4 regions of the Staphylococcus chromogenes genome follow, and region 4 is predicted to be linked to each of the others. Evidence: riboswitches for the same ligand, from Rfam matches in the RefSeq annotation. Region 4 holds a riboswitch; each other region holds the start of a gene.
What was found. Region 4 has a riboswitch for thiamine pyrophosphate ahead of PYW36_RS09600 (thiamine phosphate synthase). Riboswitches for the same ligand answer to the same signal wherever they lie in the genome.
Positions count from the first base shown of each region.

Region 1: it holds a riboswitch for thiamine pyrophosphate, as region 4 does, so the genes downstream of both, tenA (thiaminase II) here and PYW36_RS09600 (thiamine phosphate synthase) in region 4, are expected to answer to the same signal.
Region 2: it holds a riboswitch for thiamine pyrophosphate, as region 4 does, so the genes downstream of both, PYW36_RS08110 (ECF transporter S component) here and PYW36_RS09600 (thiamine phosphate synthase) in region 4, are expected to answer to the same signal.
Region 3: it holds a riboswitch for thiamine pyrophosphate, as region 4 does, so the genes downstream of both, thiO (glycine oxidase ThiO) here and PYW36_RS09600 (thiamine phosphate synthase) in region 4, are expected to answer to the same signal.

Region 1 covers NZ_CP118953.1:735,730-739,029, forward strand. Annotated here, with positions in the region: gene PYW36_RS11300 (LysM peptidoglycan-binding domain-containing protein) at 95-901, shown strand; TPP riboswitch at 1,028-1,127, shown strand; gene tenA (thiaminase II) at 1,191-1,871, shown strand; gene thiD (bifunctional hydroxymethylpyrimidine kinase/phosphomethylpyrimidine kinase) at 1,873-2,679, shown strand; gene thiM (hydroxyethylthiazole kinase) at 2,681-3,300, shown strand, end outside.
Region 2 covers NZ_CP118953.1:1,654,321-1,657,620, forward strand. Annotated here, with positions in the region: gene auxA (lipoteichoic acid stability factor AuxA) at 1-966, opposite strand, end outside; gene graF (glycopeptide resistance-associated protein GraF) at 1,292-1,423, shown strand; TPP riboswitch at 1,617-1,717, shown strand; gene PYW36_RS08110 (ECF transporter S component) at 1,832-2,413, shown strand; gene PYW36_RS08115 (ABC transporter ATP-binding protein) at 2,426-3,300, shown strand, end outside.
Region 3 covers NZ_CP118953.1:2,227,359-2,230,658, forward strand. Annotated here, with positions in the region: gene PYW36_RS10895 (hypothetical protein) at 1-608, shown strand, start outside; gene PYW36_RS10900 (hypothetical protein) at 721-1,323, shown strand; TPP riboswitch at 1,345-1,447, shown strand; gene thiO (glycine oxidase ThiO) at 1,553-2,662, shown strand; gene PYW36_RS10910 (L-cystine transporter) at 2,737-3,300, shown strand, end outside.
Region 4 covers NZ_CP118953.1:1,966,926-1,970,225, forward strand. Annotated here, with positions in the region: gene PYW36_RS09585 (ThiF family adenylyltransferase) at 1-332, opposite strand, end outside; gene PYW36_RS09590 (thiazole synthase) at 332-1,099, opposite strand; gene thiS (sulfur carrier protein ThiS) at 1,101-1,301, opposite strand; gene PYW36_RS09600 (thiamine phosphate synthase) at 1,285-1,884, opposite strand; TPP riboswitch at 1,943-2,051, opposite strand; gene PYW36_RS09605 (Bax inhibitor-1/YccA family protein) at 2,066-2,701, opposite strand; gene PYW36_RS09610 (CHAP domain-containing protein) at 2,983-3,300, shown strand, end outside.

The sequences.
Region 1 (3,300 bases), 1.0 Mb from region 4:
TATTTAATGTTGTTGTTACGGGACTGAAAAAGACTGGTGCTATATTATTTGTGAATATAAAAGATATCGATTCCGAATACTGGAGGATTATTAAATGAAAAAATTACTTTTAGCATCAACTACAGTTGGTTTATTAGCGGCTAGTCAATTTGCAACAAATGCAGAAGCAGCACCTCAAACTCAATCACAACTTCAAGAAGGTGTACACATCATTCAATGGGGTGACACTTTAAATAAAATTTCTGAAAAATACGATGTAACAGTTGACCAATTAAAAAAATGGAATAACTTAGAATCAGATGTTATTTATGCTGGAGATAAGTTATACGTGACTAAAGCAGCAGCGGCAGCTCATGGTTATGCAGCTTCTTCTGATTTTATCGTTCCAACTTCTAATAACAATCAAGCTTATACATCTTATAATCATTTTGCATATTCAGTTGAACCTACATCTTACAATCAATCATATACAACAGTAACACCGGCGGCATCTACTTCAAATAATACTTATACAACTTATGAAGCGCCAGTAACGCAAAGTGTTTCAAATGCAAATACTACTGTAACAACAAAGACTACATCTAACTATCAAGCACCACCAACAACAAAAGCAACATCAAATTATCAAGCTCCAACAACTGCAGGTAGTGGATCAGTCTATGAACAATTTATTAATGCAGGCGGATCTGCTGCAATGTGGAATGCAATCGTACTTCCTGAATCTGGCGGAAATCCAAATATTGTAAGCCCTAACGGCTACAGAGGTTTAGGTCAAACAAAAGAAGCATGGGGTACAGGTAGCGTTGCCACTCAAACTCAAGGTATGCTTAACTATGCTAACACGCGATATGGTTCAGTAGAACGTGCGATTCAATTCCGTCAAGCTAACGGTTGGTGGTAAGAGAGATTTTATTATCACTCCAGGCATTGATGTTCACTCAGAAATTAAAGCAATTTCTGAGTGAACGTCAATGCTTTTTTTATTGCTATTCAAGTTAAGATTTGTTAATTTAAAATTAATCACATAAAAGACTACTAGGGGAGCCTTTTGGCTGAGATGAATCGAATTCAGACCCTTTGAACCTGATTGAGTTAATACTCGCGTAGGAAAGTAGCGTAGACATTGAAACCTTTTATCATGACTGGGCTACTTTATTGTAGTCTTTTTTCATTTTGAAAGGAGTTTTTTTATGTTATTTTCTGAAAGTGTAAAACAAGAAGCCTCTCCAATAATTGAAGCGATTTATCACGATGATTTTATTCAAGGAATGATAAGAGGGGATATTTCAAAAGCGGCGATTCAACATTATTTACGTGCAGATGCACGGTATTTATTTGAGTTTGCTAAAATCTATTCGCTTTTAATACCTAAAGTTACTTCAAAAAAAGAAATCCAATTTTTAACTGAACAAATCGAGTTCTCTGCTTCAGGTGAAGTAGAGGCACACCATATTCTCGCAGATTACGTAAAAGTCCCTTATAATGAAATTATTAAAGAAGGTGAGTGGTATCCTTCTGCAGATCATTATATAAAACATATGTATTTCAATGCTTATCATTATGACAATGTCGCTTATACGATTGCTGCGATGGCGCCTTGTCCATACGTGTATCAACAAGTAGCGTTGAAAGCTTTACGTGAAGAAGATTTTGCAAACGACCATCCTTTAAAACCATGGTTTGAATTTTATGCAAAAGGAATGGATGAATTGATGCAACATATTGACCAGTGGCTCAATAAATGTGCGGACAATGCGACTGAAGAGGAAAAAAACCGATTAAAACGTAATTTTTTAGAAAGTACAGTTCATGAAAAACAATTTTTTAATATGTCTTATCATCAAGAAACTTGGGAATTTGGAGGAAGATAACATGAAATCCCTAAATATTGCTTTAACGATTGCAGGTACAGACCCTTCTGGAGGGGCAGGCGTGATGGCTGATTTAAAATCGTTTCATGCCTGTGGCGTCTATGGTATGACTACGATTACGAGTATCGTGGCTCAAAATTCACTGGGCGTACAACATATTCATCATTTAGAACCTTCTTGGTTAGAAGAACAACTTGAAAGTGTCTATTCCGATGAACTACCTCAGGCACTAAAAACGGGAATGATTCCGACACCAGAGATGATGGACATTGTTGCACGATATGTAAAAAAACAAACGATTCCCTATGTGATTGATCCTGTAATGGTGGCTAAAAGTGGAGACTCATTAATGGAAGAGAGTGTACGACAATCATTGAAGGATGTTCTATTGCCACTAGCCGATATTGCCACACCCAATATTCCAGAGGCTGAAGAAATTACAAAGATGACGATTCAAACAGAAGCCGACATCAAGAAAGCGGGACACTTTTTCTTAAATGAAATTGGAACGAAAGGTGTTATCCTTAAAGGAGGACATCTTGAAGGCGAGGCATGCGATTATTTATTTACTAAAGAAGACATGCATACCTTCTCAAGTCCACGTTTTAATACGTTACACACCCATGGGACAGGATGTACTTTTTCAGCAGTCATCACAGCGGAACTTGCGAAAGGTAAATCTGTTTTTGACGCAGTGGCGAAAGCAAAAAAATTTATTTCACTAGCGATAAAAGAAACTCCTGAAATAGGACAAGGCCGAGGCCCGGTCAATCATTTCGCCTATCAACAAGAGAAAGGTTGGGATTAAAATGGGTCAATTAACGCAAGTGCGTCATACACAACCCCTCGTTGTATGTTATACCAATGACGTTGTAAAAAACTTTACAGCGAACGGTTTACTCAGTTTAGGTGCAAGTCCTGCAATGAGTGAAGCCCCAGAAGAAGCTAAAGACTTTTTTAAAGCCACCCAAGCGTTATTAATTAATATTGGAACTTTAACGAGACAAACGGGTGCCGACATGCTTGAAATAGCGAAACAAGCGAACGACCAAGGGGTGCCAATTGTATTTGACCCTGTAGCTGTAGGGGCGTCACAGTTCAGAAAAGATTTCTGTCGTCAGTTTTTATCACAAGTGAAAGTAGATGTGATAAAAGGAAACGGGTCTGAAATTTTAGCATTAATTGATGAAACAGCGACAATGAAAGGAACAGATAGTTCAACAGACATTGACATTGTATCAATAGCGAAACAAGCTTATGATCATTTTCAAACCGCGATTGTGCTCACAGGTGAACAAGATGTGATTGTTCAAGAGGGAAAGGTTGTCGTACTAGACAATGGTTCACAGCTCCTTACTAAAATAACAGGAGCAGGATGCTTGCTTGGAGCGGTAGTTGCATCGTTTTTATTACGTCAACAAGTGCCTAA
Region 2 (3,300 bases), 310 kb from region 4:
TAAAATGACGCCACAAGCAATGCTTACATATTCGCGTTTTAACCATTTTGGTCGATGTAAAAATGAAGGGATATCATCTTCTTCTAATTTTGCCCAACCAAACCATTTTTCTTTTATTGTCTCACGTTTGTGTCTCAACTTTTCAATATCGATACTGCGTCGTGTTCGATGAGAAAAATCTTGTGTTAATTCATTTGTACGTGCCTGAAAATCTTTAAAGTGATATTGCGATTGGCCTGTAAAACTATATTTTTTACTTCGAGAATACGGGTTTTCTTCCCCAGTAATTTCTTCCTCAGTCATCGGTAAAGCTCGGCGTAAAAATAGGAAATTCCAAATGGCCATTTGACCTAACAACCATAAAATAACAAAGAATGTATTGATACTTAATACATCAATTGGGGCCACTTGTCGCTCTTCAATGCGTCCGTAAAGCGCGAGTTGTCCCAAAATATAACACACGCCATAGCTCACAATAATCCATAAATAGTGTTTTTTGCGATTAAAAGGATTGAGTTCATCTTTATAGGCAATATATCCTATATGTATTAAAAAAGGAATGACAAACACAAATGCCGCAAAACCGTAAACTTGTGACATAAAAATAAGGGTTAAAACAAAATAAATAATCCCAATAAGTAAAAATAAAATTGAAATATCATAGTCGAAACGTGTTGTATTCGTTAAAGTTCTCCCTATAAAAATCATAAAAATACCGAAAAGTAAAATGATTATGCCACTTACTAAAGGGATTTCACCAATATAATTACTCATCACGCGAATAATTTCATTGAAAAATGCCATAATAAAGTCCCACAAATTATCGATGTTAATTGCAGGCTTTTTATGTTCATTAAATTGGTGAATCAATGGGATATTAAGAAAGATAATAATACTTAGTAAAATAGAAACTGCACCGATGATATAACTATAAATCACCTCGGTGTATTTATTAAACAAAGACATCCGCTTCACCTCACAATTATTATATACGAAGACGCAGTTCATGTCTTTATAAAAAAGAAATCTCATTCTTTAGATGGAGAAACATTTATTGCGCGAGATTTTAGCAAAATCACGTATTTTTTATAAATCAATTATGAACATACCACTTTCAATGTATTTAAATATATTATCTTTTTGTAGCAATTTAAAACATACTTTTTTAGTACGAATTTTACATTCCTGTATTATACCAAAAGTTACATATGTTTGTACCCTTTCTTCTCATGTTTATTATTTTTAAATACGGGAATGTTTTTAGAAGAATACATTAAAGGAGCGATGTATCATGTCTAAAGAAGATATTAAAAAAGCAGCAGAAAATGCTAAAGACAAAGAACAAGAATTAAAAGATAAAAAAGACGACACAAAAGATGGCGTTGAAAAAACGAAAGACGATATTCAAAGTACTTTTGACTAATTATTAAAGTATCTCAATATTAAGAGACGAGCGAATAAGCCCGTCTCTTTTTTGATTTGCATTATAGTGATTATATATTGTTTGAATCACATGTTAAAAATTTAAAACTGGACTTTTTTTCAATGAATATTACCCGTTTCATAACATTGACATTCGCACAAGTCAGGTGTATATTAACGTTATTAATTAAATAGAAACGCACTAGGGGTGTGAAAACTGAGATGAGGTATTCACCTCAAACCCTTTGAACCTGAACTAGATGATACTAGCGTAGGAAAGTGTGATGACAACTCAAATTCAACAGATGACGTATGTCTTCTTCCGTTCTCAATAATGATTTGTAGTTTCAAATACACTTTCACACAGTACCTAGTTCAGGTGCTGTGTTTTTTATTGAGGAGGATATTTATGCGTAAGAAGCAAGGGTTAACTTTATCTGATATTTTGGTTACTGTACTTATTGCGGTCATTTTTGCAGTCATTTATAACATTTGGTGGATTGCATATTATACGGTTCAACCTATCGGATTGCATATTGATCAACTGATGTACGGCATGTGGTTTGCTGCAGCCGTTGTCGCTTATTTAATCATTCCGAAAATGGGGATTGCTTTAATTGCTGAGTTTGCAGCGGGTGCTGGAGAAACCATTGTCATGGGTCGATTTGATATTCCTACTATTATATATGCCATTCTTCAAGGTTTAGCTTGTGAAATTGTGTTTGCGATTTTCAAATACAAATCTCGTACATTTATGGTAAGTCTACTTGCAGGTATGGCAGCTGCGCTCATTAGCTTTCCAGTAGATTGGTATTATGGTTATTTGAATGAAGTAGCGACATGGAATTTAATTTTACTCATTGTTTTCCGTTTAATTAGTGGTGCGATACTTGCAGGTGTGTTCCCTTATTTTCTTGTAAAAGCACTAGACAAAACCGGAGTTACGAAATTATTTCGTCCTGCATCAAAAGAGGATTATGACACGTTATAAGGAGTATGCCAGGTGTTAAAAGCAACAAATTTACGATTAAAATACCCGAGTGCGCCACATAAAATTTTTGATGGACTCGATATCGAAATTAAAGATAAAGAAAAAGTACTTTTACTAGGCCCTTCTGGTTCTGGTAAAAGTACACTATTAAATGTTTTAAGTGGAATTGTTCCCCACTTAATTGATTTACCTATGAAATACGATTCATTAACCATTTCACAAAATGCGGGCGTTATTTTCCAAGATCCTGATGCACAGTTTTGTATGCCACAAGTAAATGAAGAATTAGCATTTATTCTTGAAAACTTACAAATACCACGAAAAGAAATGGATGCGAAAATCCAAGCAGCACTAGAAGCAGTTGGTCTTGATATTAATCCAAAGCAAGCTATTCATCAACTCAGTGGAGGCATGAAACAAAAACTCGCGATTGCTGGAACATTGCTTCAACAAACTGACACGCTCTTTTTAGATGAACCTACAGCAATGCTCGATACTGAAGCAACAGAAAATCTTTGGCAACTCTTACGTACACTTTGGAAAGATCAAACCGTATTGATTGTCGAACATAAAGTAGAACACATTTGGGATTACGTCGATCGTGTCATTTTAATGAATCAACATGGGCAAATCATTCAAGAAGGCGCGCCAAATGATATTTTAGAGCACTACGAAGACATCTTAAGTGAATATGGTGTGTGGCATCCAAAAGCTTGGAATCATGCGCCCAAACCACTATTAACAGATACAACTTCCCCCGCTTTCGAATTACATTTCCATGAAGGCGTCATTCAACGAGGGAAAAGGACATTGTACACAGTAGAAAATTTTAAAATTCAAGCTGGGGATTGGGCGATTATTACTGGAAAAAATGGAACAGGAAAAAC
Region 3 (3,300 bases), 260 kb from region 4:
ATAAACTTGATCCTCTTGTCACCGAGGACGAATCGGTCTTTGTGCAATCTTTAAAAACTGAAAAGACACAAAACGATTACGTCTTTTTAGTGGGCATTGACAATGATAAAGTGGTTAGTTTTTCAACTGCACACTATGAAGCAACAACAAATACAGGTTTTATCGTTTATTTAATTGCTGAGCCTGGCGATCACTGTGAAACGTATTTAGCTGAAACATTAAACGAGGTAGAAAAAGGCGTGAACCGTTTATCACATCAACTCCATGGTCGTGATGTGAATTTCTTTATGTTTGAATCTACTCTCGAAAGTGAAGATGTCGATGAACAAACTGCTAAGGATATTGCTTTTCGTCGCCGTTTCTTAACAGAACATGGATTTGAAAAACAAACACAAATCGACTACGTACAACCTTCCCTCGACCGTAATGGGAAACCTGTACCGCTAGACCTTTACAATAAGGCAAATATTCCTTTGACAAAGGATATTTACGGCACAAGCGTTAAGTCTTGCTATATTTTAAAATATGTCTTTGCCAATCGTATTCCACGTCGAGTGATTTATCCGTTATTGATTAAAATGAATTTAAGTAAAGATATGAATGCATAAGTCCTTGAAATCCCTTCTTAAAGCCGTTACAATAATGTAGAGGTAAGGCTGACGGGTCACTGAACTCAGACTACCGTGGGTCTAAATAGACTGACAGAAAGGATTCATTCATATGCTAACAAAAGAGTTTGCACTTAAATCAGAGCTTAGCGAAAAACAAGTGCGTAAAATTGTACAGCACCTAGAAGAACGTGGCTACCAGTTGAAAAAAACCGAATATAGAGGCCGTGAAGCGACCGACTTTCAAGAAGAGGATATCGAATTATTCCAAGAAATTGCTGAACGTGTCGGCCGTACGAACAGTTATGAACTCGCATTCGAAGAGCTCGAAAAAGAAAAAGACTTTTTACAAGTCATCGTAAAAGAAAATCCTGATAACTTACCATCAGATCAACAATTTCCACAAGTGATGCAAGAGTTAAAAGCTGAAATCAACAAAATGCGCGAAGAACGTCAATTATTAGGACAAATGATTTCACAAGTTCATCAACAACAAGAAGAATTAAAAACATTACATAATCAACTCAATAATCAACTCGAAACAAATACAAAATCATTAAACGCAATGACAGAACATCAAAAACTTCAAGCTGAACAGTTAACAAAAACACAAGAAAGCATTGAAACACAAACAAAAGAACAAAAAGAATTGGCGACTACAATTAAAAACAGTCACCAACAAAAAGGATTTTGGGCACGCCTATTCGGAGGCTAAGCCTTTATCATAAAATTAAATACGATGTGCTAGGGGTGCTCTAATTGAGCTGAGAAAGATGTCATCTTAACTCTTTGAACCTGAAGTGGTTAGTACCAACGAAGGGAAGCTATTTTAACTTATGAATTGAATGTATACACTTTACTGAACTTATAGAAAATAGGCCTACATTCTTTCTCACCATGAATCTAGGGCGCGACCTCTTGCACATTGTGTAGGAGGTTTTTTTATGGAACAAATTGTGATTATTGGTGGAGGTGTAATAGGACTCTCTATTGCACGTCATCTTGCCGACGCTCACTGCGAGGTTTCTATTATTGATCGTTCGACACCGAGAATGAATGCATCTTATGCAGCAGGAGGAATGTTAGGGGCACAAAATGAATTTTTCGAAGAGAGTCCACTTTATCGTTTGGCGATGAAAAGTCGTGCATTAATGCCAAATACTGCCTATCGTTTACATCAAGAGACAGGCATTGATATCGAATTTCAATCCTATGGGCTCATTAAACTTGCGACAGAGACGCGTCATGTTAACGCTCTACGCGCTCAGTATACATTTTTAAAACAAGATGATCACCGTCTCCATTGGTACAACAACCATGCACTTCAACAACATTTTCCTCAACTTAATCCTGAGACGACGGCGGCATTCAAAATACATGATGATGGCCAAGTGAATGCGCATTTATACACAAAAGCGCTCACACAAGCAGTAGCCTTACAAAAAAATACAACTCTTCATTTAAATACAGAAGTCTTAGACATCACTCAACACGTGGAAGGGGGTTATACATTAAACACTTCTGCATGTCACATTCATGCGAACATCTTAGTGGTTGCGGCCGGCGCATGGAGTGGTCAATTACTCCAATCTTTAAATGTGGACCTTCCTACTCGTCCAGTAAAAGGCGACGTCAAACTTATACAAGCCTCCCGCCCGATTCTGAATACAACCTTATTTAATATGAATGGGTGTTATATCGTTCCTAAAAAAACGAATCGCTATTTAATAGGTGCAACTTCAGAAGTAGACAATTGGTCCACTCAAAACCATCCCGATAATTTAAAATGGTTAGATGCTAAAAGCCAAGCCATGCTCCCCCAATTGAGACATGAACAGACCCTCAAAACGTGGACTGGTATTCGTCCAATTACAGAAGACGGCTGGCCCGTGATGGGCAAAGCTTCAGACACGCTATTTGTTTCAACCGGCCACTATCGCAATGGTATTCTTCTATCTCCGATTGTAGGGAAACTCATAGCGCAAGCGATTCAAGGAGATTCAGAAGCCTTACGTGAGCTCCAACCCTTTTCACCACAAATTCGACAAAAATAAAAAGAGCTTGCTTTTAAGTGTCTTACCGATTATCCTTATTATATAAATCGGAATTAGAAGGAAGCGTACACATTATGTCAACATTATTCATTATTATTAACTTAGTCGTTTTCGTCTTAGCACTCATCGGGCTTTGGTGGATGGCTAAAAAACATATTAAATTCCCTAAACGTGTCTTTCTCGCACTCGGTTTAGGGATTGTTTTAGGTTTAATCTTACATCTCACATACGGTTCAAGTAGTAAAATCACGACGCAAACAACTGAATGGATCAGTATTGTCGGAGAAGGTTATATTTCTTTATTAAAAATGATTGTAATCCCGTTAGTTTTTGTATCAATTGTCGTTGCATTTACAAAAATTGACATCGGCGAAAAGTTCGCAAAAATGGGCGGACTCATTTTTATGTTTTTAATTGGAACTGTGGCCATTGCTGCAGTCGTAGGCATTGTTTATGCGATGCTTTTTGGCTTAGACGCCTCTTCTATCGACCTTGGCCAAGCTGAAAATGCACGTAGTTCTGAAATTACGAGCCAGGCGAAAGAAATGACAGCTACAACTTTACCAACACAAATTTTAGAATTATTACCTGCAAATCCATTTTTAGATTTCACAGGCGCACGTGCAACATCGACTATC
Region 4 (3,300 bases):
CATAGGATATTTTCAGAAGTCACTTCAACATTTAATGGGATGATATTCACTTCATGATTCATTGCATGTAAACGCATTTTTAACGCGCTTACTTTGGGACGCATCTCTTTAGCATCTTCCTCGATGTAACCACTTTGCCGATGTAAGTTCGAAAAAGTCACTATATCTTTATCAATGAGTGTGAGTTTGCCCACGCCACATCTTGCAAGTTGTTCTGCAATCCCACTCCCTAAAGCCCCTACTCCCACTATAAGGACATGTAGCTGCTGGAGTTTGTTTTGCGTTTTCAAACCAAAAGCCGGGTACTTTATTTGTCTATCATAGCGATTCATTAAAGAAACCCTAACCCTGTGGATGGACTTGATTGGACAGCATTATAACGAATAGGAATACGCCCTGCTTCGTAACTAAGTCTGCCCGCTTCAATGCCTTTTTTCATCGCTTCCGCCATTTTGACAGGGTCTTTAGCACGAGAAACCGCTGAATTTAATAAAATGGCATCTGCACCTAGCTCCATGGCTTCAGCGCAATCTTTCGCAGAACCTATGCCAGCATCAACAATGACAGGCACCTGACTTTTTTCTATTATATAACGCAAATTGAGTGGGTTGCTAAGGCCGCGACCCGTCCCAATTGGAGAGGCCAGTGGCATAATCGCATGAACCCCCAATTGTTCTAAACGTTTAGCTAACACGACATCATCAGAAATATATGGGCAAACGATATAGCCCTTTTTCAACAAAATATCGCATGCTTTATACGTCTCAATCGGATCTGGTAATAACGTATCGTCATCGCCAATCACTTCAACTTTAATCATATCGCATATGCCAGCCTCATTCGCAATCTCTGCAATGCGCACAGCTTCCTCTGCCGATTTAGCGCCCGCGGTATTCGGAAAAGTGATAAATTGCTCTAAATCCACCTCAGCTAAAGGGTTCGGTAATGCTTCATCATATAAACTCATACGTCTTACGGCGAAAGTTAAGACTTCCGTTTCTGAAATATGAATGGCTTTTTTTTGAACTTCAGCATTTTCAAACTTTCCTGTTCCTAAAAATAATCTTGAGTTAAAAGTATAATCCGCTATTTTAAACAACTTAACCGCCTCCTACAAATTCTAAAATTTCAATCCGATCATTGTCTGAAAGAGATTGTTTATCCCATAAAGAACGTTTCACTACATGACCGTTTAATTCTACGACCATGCGTTTACTTTCTATACCGAATTGTTGAATGAGATCGAACACCGTTGCTCCTTCATTTAACAGTTGGGATTGCCCATTAATTTCTACATTCACTGCCTTCACCCCCTTTTTCATACCATTGCTGAACAATATACTTAAATTCATCTAAGTTTTGATGAAACGCACTACCAATCATCGCAATCCCCGAAAATTTACTAGGTATCTCTGCAACTGTTGTGTCATTAATACCGCCAATTGCGACGAGAGGAAAATGACAATTTAAAGCTTGTCTGACTTCACTCACCGTCCTTGGGGGCTGATTGTGTTTAGAGGATGTATTGAACAAATGGCCATAAAGTCCAAACTTTGCACCTTGTACTTTAGCAAATTCAATAGCGCTTTCCGAGTGAACGGACATGCTTACTTCCCACTCTTCTACACGAAATGCAGTTGGCCATTCATATTCACGAAAATGTATACGTCTAATGCCCAATTGTTCAGCACATTGCACGTTAGAATGGATGATGATTTTTGACTTTGGAAATCCTTTATTTATTAATGTTGTAACCCAAATCTTTAAATCATCAGCTTCAGTAGGTGTCCGTAAGATGACTCCGTCGATATAGGGTTCAATTAGAATTAAACGTTGTTGATGATGACGATGTAATAATTCATATGGTGTGACTGCAATAATCAAATTTTATTCCTCCAATAAAAAAAGCTACTTTTCTAGACATAGAAAAATAGCTTTAATGCATGAATACGTGCCACTTTCCTACGCCAGCATTATCTGGATCAGGTCCGGGAATTTTAAAATCACTATTTTAATCTCAGCCATTATTCATGGCACTTCCAGTGGAAACATCAATTATTTAATTTTATCGGCGAACGTAACGTGCAAGATTGAGCACGTAACGGATGATTCTAAATAAGTTTAAGAATAAATTGAAACCCATTTCCCTTGGAGAATAGGCCCCTCTTTTCATTCTATTAAAATCATACAACGTATAAAGTAAAAAAAGCAACAAGCCAACCACAGAAATAAGTGTATGATATATCGGATTATGGATAAACCAACCGACTAAACTCGCGACAATTAATGCGACAAGCGTGACAAACAAATATTTTCCTAAACTAGAGGCATCTTTTATCATAAAGAAACCAATCATTCCAAAAATAATAAATCCGACAATGGCTAAAAGAACATTTTTAAAGAAAACACTCGGTCCTAAATCTTGTAAAGCTACTGTAAAAGCCGCATAAGATAACAGTCCAGAAACGATTGTGTAGATATGTGACATGATGGGCCCACTAAATCGTGCCCTTTGTACAATCATCGTTAAGAGGATTAAAACAAGTAAAACAATAGACAAGGGTTTACGCCATTCAAGCGGCAAAAATTGTCCAAAATACGTGGCAATACCAAATATCACCCAATAATATGTGAAAAATAGCCAAACTTTTCCGTATTGAAATGGATGCTTCGACACCGATGGTCTTGTTTGAGCTGACAATACAATCCCCCCTTTTTGTTTCAAATTTACTATTTTATGCTAAAACAGTCTCACTATTATTACAACCATTTTAATATTTTGTCTATCTTAAAATAGGGTATAGGTCTAAAGTCCTATTGTGTCACCAGTTGCAAATGCTCATTAAACTGAATTTTGTTTTTTACAATATTACACATTTGTAACAAGTCACATATCACCCCTCATTTTTGATACCATGTAAGAGAATCTTAAATACGTATCAAATTTATGAGAAACAAATTATGAAATAAGGGGGCAATACCTTGAAAAAATTTGCTTTTGCACTTACATTCACTTCTGGAGCAGCGGCATTACTCGTTCATCAGGATGCGGAGGCATCAACACAACATACGGTACAATCTGGTGAATCTATTTGGTCTATCGCACAACAATATGGTGTTTCAGTAGATCAACTTACTCAAGACAATAACTTATCAAACCACATTATCTTTCCAGGTCAAGTATTGACGATTGGGTCAAGCAATGAGAATAATAGTCAAAATACAACAGCGCCTCAATTATCACAAGGTCAAACGCATACTGTACGTGCCGGTGAATCTTTGGATATTATCGCTGCGCAA